Regions from separate parts of the Paenarthrobacter sp. TE4293 genome, predicted to be linked through region 2. Evidence: riboswitches for the same ligand, from Rfam matches in the RefSeq annotation. Region 2 holds a riboswitch; each other region holds the start of a gene.
The links. A riboswitch is a leader RNA that binds a small molecule or an ion and turns the genes downstream of it on or off. The one in region 2 is predicted to bind glycine.
Positions count from the first base shown of each region.

Region 1 (5,650 bases), on a different contig from region 2:
GATCGTGCAGACCGGCAATTACGGCGAGAATGTGGGCAGCGTGACCCTCACGGTGGATACCGCCACGAAGTCGGTGACCGCGTACAAGGCCGCCGTTGTGGACCGGACCACAGAAACCGCTGACAGCCTGGTTGCTGCCTACCCGCGGGTGGCTGCCGTGAAGACCATCGTGGACAAGGCCCTTGCGCAGGCTGCGGAGATCGGCAACCAGCCGGTGGGTGCAGTCACCGCTGATATCACCACGGCATTCACGCCGGATCCGGCCGGCGGCGCCCCCAAGCGGGACGATCGCGCGAGCGAATCCACACTGGGCAACCTGGTGGCGGACTCACTGGTGGATACGCTCAAGGCGCCCGAGCTGGGTGCGGCGGAGATCGGCGTCGTCAACCCCGGCGGCCTGCGTAACGAGCTCTACTACGCGCCGGACGGCACCATCACCTACGCCGAGGCCAATGCGGTCCTGCCGTTCGTGAACAACCTCTGGACCACGTCCCTGACGGGTGCGCAGTTCAAGACGCTCCTGGAGCAGCAGTGGCAGACCAACGCTGACGGCACGGTACCCAGCCGCCCCTACCAGCAGTTGGGCCTGTCCAAGAACGTCAACTACACCTACGACGCCGCACGCGCGGCGGGCGACCGCGTCACCGGCATCTGGGTGAACGGCGCTGTGATCGATCCTGCCAAGCAATACAGGATCGGGACGTTCAGCTTCCTGGCCACCGGAGGTGACAACTTCCGGGTCTTCAAGGAAGGCAGCAATACGAAGGACACCGGGCTGGTGGACCGCGACGCCTGGATCAAGTACCTCCAGGAGCACAAGCCAGTGTCACCGGACTTCGCGCGCCGCTCTGTTGCCGTGGTGAACTCCACGGCCGCCGAGGTCAAGGCCGGTGAACCCATCGCCCTGGCCGTTTCCAAGCTGAACCTGACGTCCATCGGCAGTCCCGCGAACGCTACGCTCAACGCCGTCTTCGTTGACAGCAAGGGTGCAGCAGTGGCACTTGGATCCGTTCCGGTCACAGCGGGCGCAGCCACGGTGGACCTCAAGGTTCCCGCGGCCGCAGCCGCAGGCACCGGCACTGTGGTGCTGACCGCCGTCGAAAGCGGAACCGTGGTGAAGGCGTTGGTGAAGGTAGCCGGGAGCGGAACGAACCCGCCGCAGTGCATCGCACCCACCAAGCCGTCCAAGTGGTACGACATTGTGGGCTGGCTCCGGTACGCGTTTGCGTGGCTGGAGTACCAGAGGTGCTTGAGGGGCTGACCGTCCCCTGAGTGAAACACAAGGCAGGGCCCCTTACGATCTTCTTCGTGAGGGGCCCTGCCTTGTGTTTCCGGCGCGGTTACTTGGTAGCTGGTTCCGGCTCCTGTTCCTGGACCCTGTCTGCGTCGCGCTGGAGCTCTGCCTTGAAGAGCTCGTACCGGGCAAGGTGGGCAGGACGACGACGCAGGATGAACCAGGCGGCGCCGAGGATCACGAACCACACTGGTGTGGCCAGCAGCGCGGCGAGGGTGTCCGGCTGCGTGGTCAGCGCCCAGAGGACGAAGGCAAAGAAGGCGAAGACCACCCACACCATCACCACGCCGCCGGGCATCTTGAAGGCTGAGGAATCGTGCAGGTGCGGGCGGCGCTTCCGGAAGGCCAGGTAGCTGGCCAGGATGATGGACCACACGAAGACGAAGCACACTGCGGAGACCGTGGTGACCATGTCGAACGCCTTGCCGATGTCCGAGCCCGCGTACATGAGGACGACGCCGGACAGCAGCAGGACGCAGGACAGGAACAGTGCGTTGCGGGGTACTTTGCGTCCGGAGAGTGCGCCGAACACCTTGGGAGCGTCGCCTTCCTGCGCCAGTCCGAACACCATGCGGGACGTGGAGTAGATGCCTGAGTTCGCCGACGACATGGCGGATGTCAGGACCACGAGGTTCACGATTGTGGCAGCGGCGCCGAGACCGGCGAGCGAGAACATCGCGATGAACGGACTGTGCTCGGCAGCGAATTGGGTCCACGGGGTAACTGACATGAGGATGATCAGGGCGCCTACATAGAAGAGCAGGACGCGGATGGGAATGGAGTTGATGGCCTTGGGCAGGTTCTTCTCCGGGTCCTTGGCTTCAGCGGCCGTGGTACCGACCAGTTCGATGCCCACGAAGGCGAAGACGGCGATCTGGAAGCCGGCCACGAAGCCCATGAATTCGTTGGGGAAGAATCCGCCGTGGCTCCACAGGTTGGTAAAGGTGGCCGGTCCGGCATCGGACTGGAAGCCGCTGAAGATCATGAACAAGCCAACAATGATCAGTGCGGCGATGGCGACGATCTTGATGAGGGCGAACCAGAACTCAGTCTCGCCGAAGGCTTTTACCGTGGCCAGGTTCAGGAGCAGGAGGATGCCGATGGTGATCAGCCCGGGTACCCAGAGCGGCAAGGACGGCCACAGTTCCTGGGAATACCCGGCGATCGCGATGACGTCCGCGATCCCGGTGATCACCCAGCAGAACCAGTACGTCCAGCCGGTGAAGAACCCTGCCCAGGGTCCCAGCAGGTCCGCGGCGAAATCGCTGAAGGATTTGTAGTTCAGGTTGCTCAGCAGCAGTTCGCCCATGGCACGCATGACGAAGAACAGCATGAAGCCGATGATCATGTACACGAAAATGACGGACGGTCCGGCAGCGGAGATCGTCTTGCCGGAGCCCATGAAAAGGCCCGTACCAATCGCTCCGCCGATGGCGATGAGCTGGATATGGCGATTGCTGAGCTGGCGCTCGAGATGGGGTGAATCGGTACCGGTGGAAGGCTGAATCGTCATTGGAACTCCATCGTTCAGGCGGCACAGGGTGCCACAAGATTCGGGTTCCTCCCCGCTCTGTAGGTGGACCTGAGAGTTTCCGCCTTCCTGCAGGGCAGGAAGGCTTGCACCTTCGGTGAGCCCGGTTGCCCGGGCTGCTTTCCAGAGTTGCCTCGCCGCGGCGGTACATGGGCCTGAGAGATTCCTGGGGAGGGTTTGCTCCTACGGCGCCTGGGGTGATGTACCGGCAGGGCTCTCCCGCCGCGGATCAAAAGCGCGCACCACCAGCTGGGTGATGCAGCTCACACAGTAGCGAAGGCCGGGCTGCACCGCAACCGTGGGTGGTTAGCGGGCCAGAATGCTACGGGCAATCTCGTCGGCGTCCCGCAGAGTCCGCTGTCCACTGGCGTAGGCCTGTCCGGTCCGCGGCCGGGCTTCAGCGGCAATCGCAGTGCCCCACTGCGACGCAGACAATTGCAAGCCCAAAACGTAGAGGTTTTCCGTGACGGATCCGTTCGCCGCCAAGGGCCGGTAAGGATGCGGCTCCACGTCCAAGCCTGTGGTCTGCACGGGTGCGCCCTCACCACCCATCATGATCTTGGTCCGCACTAAGCCATCGGCCATCAACTGCTCCAACAGCGGCGAGACGTTCATGCCCACCCTGTTGGCGGGCGACATCGCCTCGATAAGGGTCGGCGCTTCAACCGGCTCATCGTGAACCCATGGCGAAACCGCCCGAAACACTTTTGCGGCCCTGTCTACGCTGAACTTCGGGTCCGGCCCGACAAAACTTACGACGCCGGCACGCGCCAAAGCGGCCAACTGTTCCGAGCGCAGGGCAGGCGCACCGCTGGCAAGCCCTTCGACGAAGGATTCGAACCAGCCGCGCAACCCGGCGAGCCATGATTCATCCGTGATGCCGCCGTCTGCCACCACCGATTTGAGGATGGCCCTGCCGGTATGGAGGGCACCGATAGCCATCTTGACAGGGTCCGCTTCACCCAAGGCGGATCGTCGTGCGTCGTCATCCAGATAGGCTGTGATGGCCGCATCCAGCTCACGCCGGGAGGCAAAGGTGCGTCCCGCGAGCGGCGCAGCAAGTCCGCGGAGGTTCAGCCGGCGGGAGGAGACAACGTGCTTTTCGACGAGGTCACCTACGCTGCTTTCCCAATGCGTCGTAGTGTGCGCGTGCGGTTGAAGGGCGTCCTCAAGATCGGCAAGGAACTGCGCAGGATCCTTGATGGCCGTGGGTTGGGACCGGGCCAGCGTTGAGTAGTAAGCCCACAAGGCGTCGCGGTGCAGCAGTGGCCACAGATCATGGTCAAAGCCCGGCTGGATTCCCGCTGCCCGGAACCGGTCCACGGCGTCTTCGGTCAGGTAGCGCATGGTGATACTGGCCGGATAGTAGCCATCAAGGCCGGCCTTGGCCCGGTACGGCGTACCCCGGCGGGAAGCGGCAATGATTTTCGGCTCCCGCCCCGATGCGCTGTACTCCAATACGCCGGCTCCCGGCGCCCCCGCATCGACGAACTTGCCGCCACGGCCCTCCGTCAACTGGCCCATGACATCAAAGAAGTTCAGTCCCATGCCGCGGACCAGCACAGGCTCGTTGTCCGGCACCGATTGCCAGTCCACGTCGGCCGGCGGGGCGGGCGGGAAATACAGCAGGCCCTGCTCCTCGGCGGCGCGCTTGAATGAGCGCTGCTCTGGATTCAGTCGCGACTCAATGTGCCCCAGCGCGAGAACCACGGAGCCGACGGTGAGGGTCGCACCGTTGGCGAGTTCGACGTCGAACCCGTCCCCCGTTCCGTCCCCCAGCGGGCGTGCCGCCACGGCGGACGTCTCGTGGAACATGACCTCGACGCCGTCGGGCAGCCGTTCCAGCAACCCTTCCAGGGTCTGCCGCAAGTACCGGCCGTACAGCGCCCGGCTGGGGAAGTTGTTCGACTCCAGGGTGGCCAGCTCGGCCTTTTCGGCGTCGTTCAGTCCCACGCCATCACGACGGCGGGCCTCCCGCCATTGGTCGAAGGAACCACCTGCCAGCGGCGGGGCCAGCCGGGGGTCCTCGGGGATGAGCGTCGGATAGAACGACTGGGTGTTCATCAGGTACAGGCGTGACTGCTCCGGCTGCCACACATGGCCGGACCCAGCCGGGAAAGGATCCACCACGTCGATGTGCAGGGTGGTCCCGCGGTGGCCGTCGGCAGCCCAATTCGCAAGCAACCGCTCAAGGACGCTGGTGCCCCGAGGGCCGGCCCCGATCAGGGCAACACGGTTGGTTTGCGATTTAGCCACGCTCAAGCCTAACTTCCTGTGACTTGCTTCCCGTCGAACTCTGTTGCTTGGATGGGGCGATGACCACCACAGAAGCTGATCAGACGCCACGTCCCGAGAATGGCACCGCGACACCCCGTGGGCCACGCCACGCCGCGGACCTGGCGCCTGAGCCCACGGACGAAAACGTCTGGCTTGAAGACATCCACGGCGATGAACAGCTGGCGTGGGTCCGGGAACAAAACGCCCGCACCGAAGATCTGCTGGAGGACGCCGAGTACGCCGCGGTGGAAGCCGGCATTTTGGAAGTCCTCGACTCGACAGACCGGATCGCGATGGTCTCCAAACGCGGCGACTACTACTACAACTTCTGGAAAGACCAGGAACACCCCAAAGGCCTCTGGCGACGCACCACCTGGGAAAGCTATCTCACAGAGGAGCCGGAATGGGATGTCCTGCTGGACGTCGACGCCCTTGCCGCTGCGGAAGGCGTGGAGTGGGTCTTCCACGGCGCAGGTTTCCTCCGGCCCGCCGACGGCGACGAGTACCGTCTGGCCATGGTCTCGCTCTCCCCCGACGGAGGTGACGCC
Region 1 covers NZ_JBNJRY010000006.1:50,741-56,390, forward strand. Annotated here, with positions in the region: gene QF015_RS13335 (ExeM/NucH family extracellular endonuclease) at 1-1,261, shown strand, start outside; gene cycA (D-serine/D-alanine/glycine transporter) at 1,341-2,807, opposite strand; glycine riboswitch at 2,959-3,057, opposite strand; gene QF015_RS13345 (FAD/NAD(P)-binding protein) at 3,132-5,081, opposite strand; gene QF015_RS13350 (prolyl oligopeptidase family serine peptidase) at 5,141-5,650, shown strand, end outside.
Region 1: it holds a riboswitch for glycine, as region 2 does, so the genes downstream of both, cycA (D-serine/D-alanine/glycine transporter) here and gcvP (aminomethyl-transferring glycine dehydrogenase) in region 2, are expected to answer to the same signal.

Region 2 (5,650 bases):
ATCAGCAATAGCCGCCGTCGTCCGATCCTGTCGCCCAAATTGCCCATGGAAACGAGCAGCGCCGCGAGGACCAGCGGGTAGGCATCAACAATCCAGAGCAATTGGACGCCGCCCACGTCAAGGGAGCGGGCGATCTCAGGCAGGGCGAAGGTGAGCGCGGTGTTGTCGACGGCCACCAGCAGCACCGGGAACATCAGGAGTGCCAGTGCCGTCCAATCGCGCCACGGTGCTGCCGGGCCCATCGTGGGACGAGCGGAACGGGGTGCTTGGGTTGAGGACGGCGAGAACATGACTCTTACTGTACCGTCCAGACGGTATAGTTTCAAATACAACCCAGCGAGCCTTTAGGGAATGATGGACACATGCCACGAAAACCAGTAGCCCGGGACGCTGTCCTGGATGCCTTCGAAGCCCTCCTGATTGAGGTGGGGGAGCGTGCTGCCACGCTCGACGCCGTTGCCAAGCGCGCCGGGGTATCCAAAGGTGGGCTGCTCTACCATTTCCCCAACAAAGAGGCCCTGATTACGGCCCTTCTGGAGCGGCTGGACCTGTTGGCCGACGAGGACACGGAATTGATGAAGGCTGCGCCCGATGGCTCCGCTGCCTATTTCATCCGCTCCTCGCTCTGGGCGGGCACACCCATGGACCGGGCTTTTGTAGCTGCCACCAGGCTGGCCGAAGTAGCCCACGAAGAAACGCGCCGCAGGTTTGCCGCCATTCAACAGCGGTGGCTGGATGTCCTGGCCGAAGACGTCGGTCCGGAGGTGGCCAAGGCAGTCAGCTACATGGGTGATGGCCTCTATTTCAACGCAATGTTCGAAGGTGGCCAGGACGACGGCAACGCAGGACGGGAAGCCGACGTCGAAATCCTGCTGGGAGTCCTCGAGCGGCTGCGGAAGTAGCAGGTCACCCATTTGCGGCGGTGCCCGACACGTAGGACAATTAACCTTTGTGGCCTGCCCTGAACGGGGTCATACATAACTGAAAATGCCTTTGATCTGCGGCGGGAGAGTCCTGCAAGCACGTGATGCAGGCGCCGTAGGAGCAAACCCTCCCCAGGAATCTCTCAGGCCCACGCACCGCCGCGGCGAGGCAACTCTGGAAAGCAGCAGGCGCTCAGCCCACCCCAAGGGTGAAAGAGTGCTGTGCTCACCGACGGTGCAAGCGATGATTGCTCACGCAACGCGCGGAAACTCTCAGGTCCAATACAGAGCGGGGAGGAACCCAGCCGCTGTGGCGTACCCAAACGCCGCCCAAGTAATGGAGTTCCTTCGTGACGGTTAGTTCTGCCTCCACCACCTTCGTCGATCGGCATATCGGCGCCCGCCGCCAGGCCGACATCGAGACCATGCTCAAGTCCGTCGGCTACGACACTGTCGATTCGTTGGTCGACACCGCCGTTCCGAACGACATCCGCCAGGACGTCGCCCTCACCCTGCAGAACGCATTGAGCGAAGTTGAGGTCCTTGCTGAGCTGCGCAAGCTCGCGTCCAAGAACAAGACCGCCGTCCAGATGATCGGCCAGGGCTACTTCGATACCGTGACGCCGCCGGTGATCCGCCGCAACATCCTTGAGTCCCCGGCGTGGTACACCGCCTACACCCCCTACCAGCCGGAAATTTCCCAGGGCCGCCTCGAAGCACTCCTGAACTTCCAGACCATGGTCCAGGACCTGGTCGGCCTGCCGATCGCCAACGCCTCACTGCTGGACGAAGCAACCGCAGTAGCAGAGGCCGTCCTGATGATGCGCCGCGCCAATAAGAACAAGGCCGTCCAGGATGGCAAAACCGTCCTCGACGCCGACTGCCTCCCGCAGACCATCGCCATCGTCAAGGGCCGCGCCGAGGCGCTCGGCTTCGAGGTTGAGGTCGCCGACCTCTCCACCGGCCTCCCGGAAGGTGCCATCAACGGCGTCGTCCTCCAGCAGCCCGGCGTTTCGGGTCGCGTGTTCGACCACTCCGCCGTGATCGCGGAGGCCAAGGAGCGCGGCGCGCTGGTCACGGTCGCCGCCGACCTTCTTTCCCTGACGCTCATCACCCCTCCGGGCGAGCAGGGTGCCGACATTGCCGTCGGTTCCGCGCAGCGCCTGGGCGTTCCGCTGTTCTTCGGCGGCCCGCACGCCGCCTACATGGCCGTCCAGAAGGGTCTGGAGCGTTCCATGCCCGGCCGTCTGGTGGGCGTTTCCAAGGACGACGCCGGTGTCCCCGCCTACCGCTTGGCGCTGCAGACCCGCGAGCAGCACATCCGCCGCGAGAAGGCCACGTCCAACATCTGCACCGCGCAGGCGCTCCTCGCGATCGTTGCCTCGATGTACGCCGTCTACCACGGCCCCGAGGGCCTGAAGGCGATCGCCGAAACCGCCCACGGCCACGCACGCGTCCTTGCAGCGTCACTGAAGGCTGCCGGCGTCGAGGTCCTTCACGGTTCCTTCTTCGACACCATCACCGTCCGCGTCCCCGGCAAGGCAGGCGGGATCGTCGCCGCAGCCGAGGCCAAGGGCATCAACCTGCGTGGCGTTGACGCTGACACGGTTGGAATTTCTGTTGATGAGACCACCACTTCCGAGATTGTCGGCAGCGTCCTCGATGTCTTTGGCGCTTCGGTCGCCGATGCCGCTGAAGGCTTCGCGCTCGATGGTTCCGTTGAGCGCACCAGCGACTTCATGCAGCACCCTGTGTTCAACACCCACCGCTCAGAAACCCAGCTCCTTCGCTACATCCGCAAGCTCTCTGACCGGGACCTCGCGCTGGACCGCACCATGATCCCGCTGGGCTCCTGCACCATGAAGCTCAACGCCACGGCTGAAATGGAAGCCATCTCCTGGCCGGAGTTCGCCTCCATCCACCCGTTCGCTCCGGATTCCCAGACCGAGGGCTGGCGCGAGCTGATCACCGATCTCGAGGCACAGCTGACCGAGATCACCGGCTACGACCAGGTCTCCATCCAGCCGAACGCCGGTTCCCAGGGTGAGCTCGCGGGCCTGCTGGCGATCCGCGGCTACCACCTGTCCCGCGGAGACGAGCAGCGCAACGTCTGCCTCATTCCGGCTTCCGCCCACGGCACCAACGCAGCTTCGGCAGTCTTGGCCGGCATGAAGGTAGTGGTCGTCGCCACTGCTCCCGATGGAACCATCGACCACGTGGACCTCAAGAACAAGATCGAAGCCCACCGGGACGCGCTCTCGGCCATCATGATCACCTACCCGTCCACCCACGGTGTTTACGACGCCGACGTGCGCGAAGTCTGCGATGCCATCCACGAGGCCGGCGGCCAGGTCTACATCGACGGCGCCAACCTCAACGCACTCGTCGGGCTCGCGCAGCCGGGCAAGTTCGGCGGCGACGTGTCCCACCTGAACCTGCACAAGACCTTCTGCATCCCGCACGGCGGCGGCGGACCCGGCGTTGGCCCGGTTGCTGCCAAGGCACACCTCGCACCGTTCATGCCCGGTGACGCGGCGTCCTGGACTGAGGGCAACGACGTCCCGATTTCGGCGTCCCGCTTCGGTTCCGCCGGTGTTCTCCCGATCTCGTGGGCGTACGTGAAGCTCATGGGCGGCCAGGGCCTGACCGAAGCCACCAAGTCCGCGCTGCTGGCTGCGAACTACATTGCCTCCCGCCTCAACGACCACTTCCCGGTGCTCTACACCGGCGAAGGCGGACTCGTGGCGCACGAGTGCATCCTGGACCTCCGCGAGCTCACCGCCAAGACGGGCGTCACTGCCGAGGACGTGGCCAAGCGCCTTATCGACTTCGGCTTCCACGCACCCACCCTGGCGTTCCCGGTAGCAGGTACGCTCATGGTGGAGCCCACCGAGTCCGAGGACCTGGCCGAGATCGACCGCTTCATCGAAGCCATGATCACCATCCGCAAGGAAATCGACCAGGTTGCTGCCGGTGACTTCTCCGTGCAGGATTCCCCGCTTCGCCGCGCGCCCCACACGGCGGCCGCCGTCGTGAATTCCGACTGGGACCGCGCGTACCCGCGCGAGCAGGCCGCGTTCCCGGTCCACCACCTCAAGCAGGACAAGTACTTCCCGCCCGTTGGCCGCATCGACGGCGCAGCCGGCGACCGCAACCTGGTCTGCTCCTGCCCGCCGATCGAAGACTTCGAGAACTAAGGACTGGTCATGTCTGAGAACTACACCGCGCTCTATGAAGAGCACAAGAAGCTCGGCGCGTCCTTCACGGACTTCGGCGGGTGGCAGATGCCCCTCAAGTACTCCTCCGAGCTGGCCGAGCACCACGCCGTCCGCAAGTCCGCCGGTCTGTTCGACCTCTCCCACATGGGCGAAGTCTGGGTCACCGGTCCCGAAGCCGCTGCGTTCCTGGACTACGCCCTGGTGGGTAAGATCTCCGCCATGGCCGAGGGCAAAGCCAAGTACTCGCTGATCTGCCAGGAAGACGGCGGCATCATCGATGACCTCATCACCTACCGCCGCCCCTCTCCCGTTGAAGGCCAGGACAAGTTCCTCGTAGTGCCGAACGCCGGCAACGCGAAGGTCGTGGCCGAGGCCTTGCTGGAGCGCGCTGCAGGGTTCGACGTGGTGGTTGAGGACGCCTCCGCCGAGACGTCGCTCATCGCCGTCCAGGGTCCTCTGGCGGAAGCAATCCTCCTGCGCCTGGTGCCTGCGGAGCAGCACTCTTTGGTGACGGAACTGAAGTACTACGCCGCCGTCGAGGTGACCTTCCTGGTCGCAGGGAGCGGCCAGGACCTGCTCCTGGCACGCACTGGCTACACCGGCGAGGACGGCTTCGAAATCTTCGTGCCCAACGAATCCGCGGCCGCCCTCTGGCAGGCCATTGCCGCCGTCGCGGATGAAGGTGAGCTTATCCCCGCCGGCTTGGCTTCCCGTGACTCGCTGCGCCTCGAAGCAGGCATGCCCCTCTACGGCAACGAGCTTTCCCGCGAAGGCAACCCCTTCGCCGCAGGGCTCGGGCCCGTCGTTGCGCTCTCCAAGGAAGGCGACTTCGTTGGCAAGGACGCCCTCGCTGCGTTGAAGGCCGACGGTGCCGGTTCCACCAGCGGGCGCAAGCTCGTAGGCCTCAAAGGCTTGGGGCGTCGAGCCGGACGGGGCCACTACCCGGTCCTCAAGGACGGCGCAGTGGTTGGCGAAGTCACTTCCGGCCAGCCGAGCCCGACGCTCGGTTACCCGGTAGCGTTGGCCTATGTCGACGTCGAGCACTCAGAGCTTGGTACCGCGCTGGACATTGACCTCCGCGGCAAGAGTGAGCCGTTCGAAGTCGTCGCACTGCCGTTCTACAAGCGCCAAAAGTAGGTTCTGGTTTCTTTGAAACCGACATCCTCTGCGGGCTCGGTCGCTTAGACGCCCGCTGAGCGGACGCGATGCTGCCTTGGACGCCCGCTTCCGGATCTCGGTTTCACAGCGGATTCCGGAAGCGTGCGTCAAAGCGACGAAGGAGCAGCACGCGGAGGAATTCGTTGCCGCACCACACGCCCCACCATTAGATGTAGCCACTACACGTAAAGGAAACAGAATGCCCAAAGTAGCGCCCGAACTTCAGTACTCCGACGAGCACGAGTGGGTTGCCCGCGGCGAAGGAAACCTCGTGTCCGTCGGCATCTCCGAGGTTGCCACCGACGCACTGGGTGACATCGTGTACGTCGACCTGCCCGAGGTCGGTTCTTC
Region 2 covers NZ_JBNJRY010000002.1:525,518-531,167, reverse strand. Annotated here, with positions in the region: gene QF015_RS05795 (MFS transporter) at 1-290, opposite strand, end outside; gene QF015_RS05790 (TetR/AcrR family transcriptional regulator) at 363-902, shown strand; glycine riboswitch at 995-1,092, shown strand; gene gcvP (aminomethyl-transferring glycine dehydrogenase) at 1,274-4,120, shown strand; gene gcvT (glycine cleavage system aminomethyltransferase GcvT) at 4,130-5,278, shown strand; gene gcvH (glycine cleavage system protein GcvH) at 5,499-5,650, shown strand, end outside.

Region 3 (5,650 bases), on a different contig from region 2:
CGAACAGCCGTGCCGCGACGTAATAGAGGGGAGCGACGACGACGAGACCCACGACCCAGGAGATGTCCACGCCGCCCAATGCGGCGGCCAGTGGGCCCGTGTAGACAGCTGTGGCAGAGAAGGGAACCTGGATCAGGGCGCCTGCTATGTAGGACCCGATGGCGACCCAATTGAACCGCCCATACACGCCGCCGTCGCGCTTGAAGAAGTCTTCAACCCGGTAATCGCCGTGCCGCAGCAGGTAGTAGTCCACCAAGTTGATGGCCGTCCACGGAACCAGGACGTACATCAGGAAGGACAGGAAGTTGGTGTAGAAGAGGATGAAGTTGTCGCGGGCAAAGAGGGCGATGGAGACAGCGACGACGAAGAGGATCACTGCCGCTATGCTGCGGGTTTTGGCGCGTGGCAACCAGGAAGGCTTGAACGTCTGCCCGATGGTGAGGGTGCAGAGGACGCCGCAGTAGAGGTTCATGGCGTTCGACGCCGCGACGCCCAGGCAGAAGATACCCACGATGATCAGGGTCCATGGCTGAAGCAGAGCTCCCAGGCTGCCGACGATTTCGACGTCGCCGGTGCTCATGGAGACGGCGAGTGTTCCCACTAAAGCGCCCAGGATCATGGGGAACAGGGTTCCCAGGACGCAGCCCGAGTAGGAGGCCCAGAACGCCGGTGCCGAGCCCGTGCCTTGCGGCATGTAGCGCGAGTAGTCGGAGACGTAAGGGGCGTAGGCCAGTTGCCACAGGGCGGAGACGGAGATGGTTCCCATGAAGCCGACCCAGTTGAAGTTGCCTGTCTCCAGGAAGTTGCCGGGCAGTCCGTGGACCAGCAGGATCCAGCCGAACGCCAGCAGCAGGGCCAGTCCGGCGGCGACGCTGAGGACGCGGGCGTAGGCGTGGATGAGACGGTAACCGAAGATCGTGGCGATCACGCTGACGACTCCAATGATGATGATGCCCGCGTCAACGCTGATGCCCGGGCTGACGGCGGCCATTGCTTCGCCGCCGAACACGAGGTTCGCCGCGAAGAAGCCGACGTACATGACCACCACGATGACCACGATCAACAGAGCCCCGAAGGAGCCGAACTGGCCGCGGGTCTGGATCATCTGGGCCACCCCCAGCTGCGGTCCCTGGGCGGAGTGAAGCGCCATGAAGACGCCGCCCACCACGTTGCCGATGATGATGCCCACGATCGCCGGGACGAATCCCAGGCCAAACACCGTGGTGGCGAGTCCGCCGGTCACGATGGTCATGATCATGATGTTGGAGCCGAACCAGATGGTGAAGAGGTCCCGGGCTTTGCCGTGCCGCTCATTGGCGGGGATGGGCTGGATGGTTTTGTCCTCGAGCCGGGGAACCTCGGTTGTTGGCACGGTGCTCATGATGCGGTCCGCGATGCCGAGGCCAACTCGCGGCCAACTGTGCTGTTAGCGTTGCTGCGGTTCACCATGAGCCCCAAAAGGTCGAAGACAAGGGTGGCGGCGGCGACGGTGGTGATGTCTGCATGGTCGTAGGCCGGAGCGACTTCCACGACGTCGGCGCCCACGATGTTGATGCCGTTCAGTCCACGGAGCAGGGCCAGGAGTTCGCGGGAGTGGAGCCCGCCCATTTCCGGCGTTCCTGTGCCGGGTGCAAAGGCCGGATCCAGCACGTCAATGTCGATGGAGACGTAGACCGGGGTGTCGCCCAGCCTGTCCTTCACCTGCTGGATGGCGGCCGGAACCCCGATGACGTCCAGGTCAGAGCACCGGATGATCTGGAACCCGAATTCATGGTCGCGGAGGAAGTCGTTGCGATCATAGACCGGTCCGCGGATGCCGACGTGCATCGACCTGTCCTCCACAAGGAGTCCTTCCTCGAACGCCCGCCGGAAGATGGTGCCGTGCGTGATGGGCTGGTCGAAGTACGTATCCCACGTGTCCAGATGTGCGTCGAAGTGCAGCAACGCTACCGGGCCGTGGACCTTGTTCAAGGCCCTCAGCATGGGCAGTGCGATGGTGTGGTCCCCGCCGATGGAAATGAGCCGCTTGTCCTTGCTTAGCCCGTTGCCACCGCTGATCAAAGGCAACGCCTGCTCTTCGATCTCACGGACCGCCCGCGTGATGTCGTACGGAGTGCAGGCGATGTCGCCGGCGTCCACCACCTGGGCCTCGTATACGGGTTCAACGTCGAGCTCCGGGTGGTAGCCGGGGCGGAGGAGGCGTGAGGCCTCGCGGACTGCGGCAGGACCGAAACGGGCGCCGGGCCGGAAGGAGGTTCCACCGTCGAACGGGACGCCGACGATCGCGATGTCGTAGTCGGGAACGCGGTCGATTTGGGGGAGACGGGCGAAAGTACCGAGGCCTGCATACCGGGGGACTTTGGTTGCGTCGACTGGGCCGATGGGCTTGTGCGTTGTCATTGCCGGATCCTTGGGGTGAGTGGTGCTCGCCGTTGAGCGGGAAGTAGGTAATTCCATTCTTGGTGACGCGCATCACTCCCGATAGCGATACATTGACTACAAATAGTGGAGGAGTTTAGACGAATGTCTAAGCGCCCCGGAGGCGGGAAAACGCGCCGCCTCAGGAGAGGGCCGGAGGGTAGGAGATGGCAATCACCGTCGCGGAACTCGTCGCCGAACCGCAGCTGGGCCTGACTCTCCTGGCCGGATCGGCCGGCTTGGATAACCGCATCACCTGGGCCCACACCTCGGACCTGCCCAGGTTGTGGGAGTGGGTCACAGGCGGCGAGCTCATGATGACCAACGGCTTGTCCATTCCCGCCGACGCGGACGGGCAAGTGGCGCTCGCCGAGTCCCTCAGGGACAGCGGCGCCAGTGCCTTGGCGATCGGCGAGAAGATGCACGCGCCGCCACTGACGGAGGAGTTCCTGGCCGCATGCGACGAACTCCCGTTGCCCCTGATCAACATCCCGTACCCGTTGCCGTTCATCGCTATCGCCCGGTCCGTCGCCGAGTCCTCGCTGCTGGAAGAATCCCGCCGGCTGCGGCAAACTGCCCGCGTCTACGATCTCCTCCGCACTGCCGGAGCCTCCGAGGACCACTGGCAGAGCCTGGTCCAGCGGCTTGCCACCGAGCTCGACGCGGACCTTTACGTGGTGGACCGCCGCTGCCTCCATCCCTGGCACCCGGACGGGGACGTCCTCCCGGTGTTCCTTGCCGAGGAGTGGGCTCCGTTGTCCGGGCAGGTGTCCCTCGCCGGGAAGAACTTCCAGTGGCACCGCATCCGAGGCCGGCACGTGCTCACCATGGACATTCCCACCCATGCCAACGCGCTCCTGGTAGTGCTGCCCCACAGCGAACCGCACCCGGACGCCGTCGTACTCCTCCACGCCGCAACCGTGCTGGGACTCCAGCTTTCTCGGATCGTTTTGTCTTTGGAGGGCCGCCACCGGTTGGCCGGTGAGTTCCTGTTACAGGCCATGGACGGACGTCTCGGCGTGGCCGAGATGGAGAGCCGGCTGGCGGGCTTTGAGGTTCCGCCCCAGGAATTACTGCTGGCCTCCATGGCGGCAGGCGCCTACCAAAAAACTGCGGACGACGGCGACAGGCTGGCCAACGTGCACGTCGAACTCTGGCGGCACGGGGTCGCGTCGGCGTCGCTGAAGCGGAACAACAGGCTCCACGTGGCGGTCCCGGCCGACGTGCCTGTCGACATCCTGGTGCACTGCGCTGGAAGGGAAACCTCGATCGGGATCAGCGCGCCGGCAGCTGTGGCGAATATTCAACGAGCGTTGCAGGAATCCCTTTGGGCGCTTGGTTCAGCCCGAGCCACCAACCAGGGGCTAACCCGCTACGAGCAGGGGCCGTCGTGGTTGGGACTCACCAGTTTCGAGGAAGGAACCGCGCTGGTACGGCGCCTTTTAGGCCCGATTTTCGACTATGAGCAGAGCCAGGAAGGCGATCTCATAGTCACCTTGAGGACGTATTTGGACTCGCAGCGTTCCTGGCAAAAGACCGCAACAGCGTTGTTCGCGCACCGGCAAACCATCATCTACCGGATACGGAAAATCGGCGAGCTGACGGGCCTGGACATGGGGGAAACGTCCACCGTCGCCCAGTTGTGGTTCGCTCTGCAGATCCATGAGGCGATGCATCAGTAGCCGCAGCTTGCTTGCGCTTTTTCAAACCAAGCCGCTATGGTGTGAAGCGTGTCACGGAAGTGGCGCAACGCTTTTGATCTGCGGCGGGAGAGTCCTGCCGGTACATCCAGTCAGGCGCCGTAGGAGCAAATCCTCCCCAGGAATCTCTCAGGCCCATGTACCGCCGCGGTTAGGCAACTCTGGAAAGCAGTCCGGGTCACCGGGCTCACCGACGGTGCAAGCAGGCAACCATTCCTGCGGAATCTCTCAGGTCCAATACAGAGCGGGGAGGAACCCCACATCATCGTGGCGCTCAGTGGGCGCCTGAATCATGGAGTTCCTCTTGACTGTTCAATCAACCCCCACCGCCTTCGCGGACCGGCACATTGGCGCCCGCCGCCAAGCCGACGTTGACACCATGCTCAAGGCCATCGGCTACGACTCAGTCGACGGCCTGGTAGATGTCGCCGTCCCCGATTCCATCCGCCAGGACACTGCCCTGAAGTTGCAGGACGCCCTCACCGAGGTGCAGGTCCTCGCCGAGCTCCGCAAGCTCGCGTCCAAGAACAAGACCGCCGTCCAGATGATCGGCCAGGGCTACTACGACACCGTCACGCCCCCGGTGATCCGCCGCAACATCCTGGAAGCTCCCGCTTGGTACACCGCCTACACCCCGTACCAGCCGGAAATTTCCCAAGGCCGCCTCGAAGCACTGCTCAACTTCCAGACGATGGTCCAGGACCTCACGGGACTTCCTGTAGCCAACGCCTCGCTCCTGGATGAAGCCACCGCCGTGGCAGAGGCCGTGCTGCTGATGCGTCGAGCCAACAAGTCCAAGACTGCCAAGGACGGCAAGACCGTCCTGGACGCAGACCTCCTCCCGCAGACCATCGCCATTGTGAAGGGCCGCGCTGAGGCGCTGGGCTTCGAGGTGCAGATCGCTGACCTTTCGGCTGGCCTTCCCGATGGCGACATCAACGGCATCGTCCTGCAGCAGCCCGGCGTTTCCGGCCGCGTCTTCGACCACTCCGGCGTCATCGCTGAGGCCAAGGAACGCGGTGCGTTGGTCACAGTCGCCGCCGACCTTTTGGCGCTCACCCTCATCACGCCCCCGGGCGAGCAGGGTGCCGATATTGCCGTCGGAACTGCGCAGCGCTTCGGCGTCCCGCTGTTCTTCGGTGGCCCGCACGCCGCTTACATGGCCGTCCGCGAAGGTATGGAGCGCACGCTCCCAGGACGCATCGTCGGAGTGTCCAAGGACAACGCGGGTGTCCCGGCTTACCGCCTGGCACTCCAGACGCGCGAGCAGCATATCCGCCGCGAAAAGGCGACGTCCAACATCTGTACGGCGCAGGCGCTGCTCGCCATCGTGGCTTCGATGTACGCCGTCTACCACGGCCCCGAGGGCCTCAAAGCGATCGCCGAAACCGTGCACGGCCACGCCCGCACCCTCGCCACGGCGCTGCAGAAGGCCGGCCGCGAACTCGTCTCCGAGGCCTTCTTCGACACCCTCACCGTCCGAGTCCCGGGCAAGGCCGACAAGGTCATCGCCGCCGCCGAAGCCCGCGGCA
Region 3 covers NZ_JBNJRY010000010.1:167,601-173,250, forward strand. Annotated here, with positions in the region: gene QF015_RS19185 (purine-cytosine permease family protein) at 1-1,381, opposite strand, end outside; gene speB (agmatinase) at 1,378-2,400, opposite strand; gene QF015_RS19195 (PucR family transcriptional regulator) at 2,586-4,100, shown strand; glycine riboswitch at 4,175-4,273, shown strand; gene gcvP (aminomethyl-transferring glycine dehydrogenase) at 4,423-5,650, shown strand, end outside.
Region 3: it holds a riboswitch for glycine, as region 2 does, so the genes downstream of both, gcvP (aminomethyl-transferring glycine dehydrogenase) here and gcvP (aminomethyl-transferring glycine dehydrogenase) in region 2, are expected to answer to the same signal.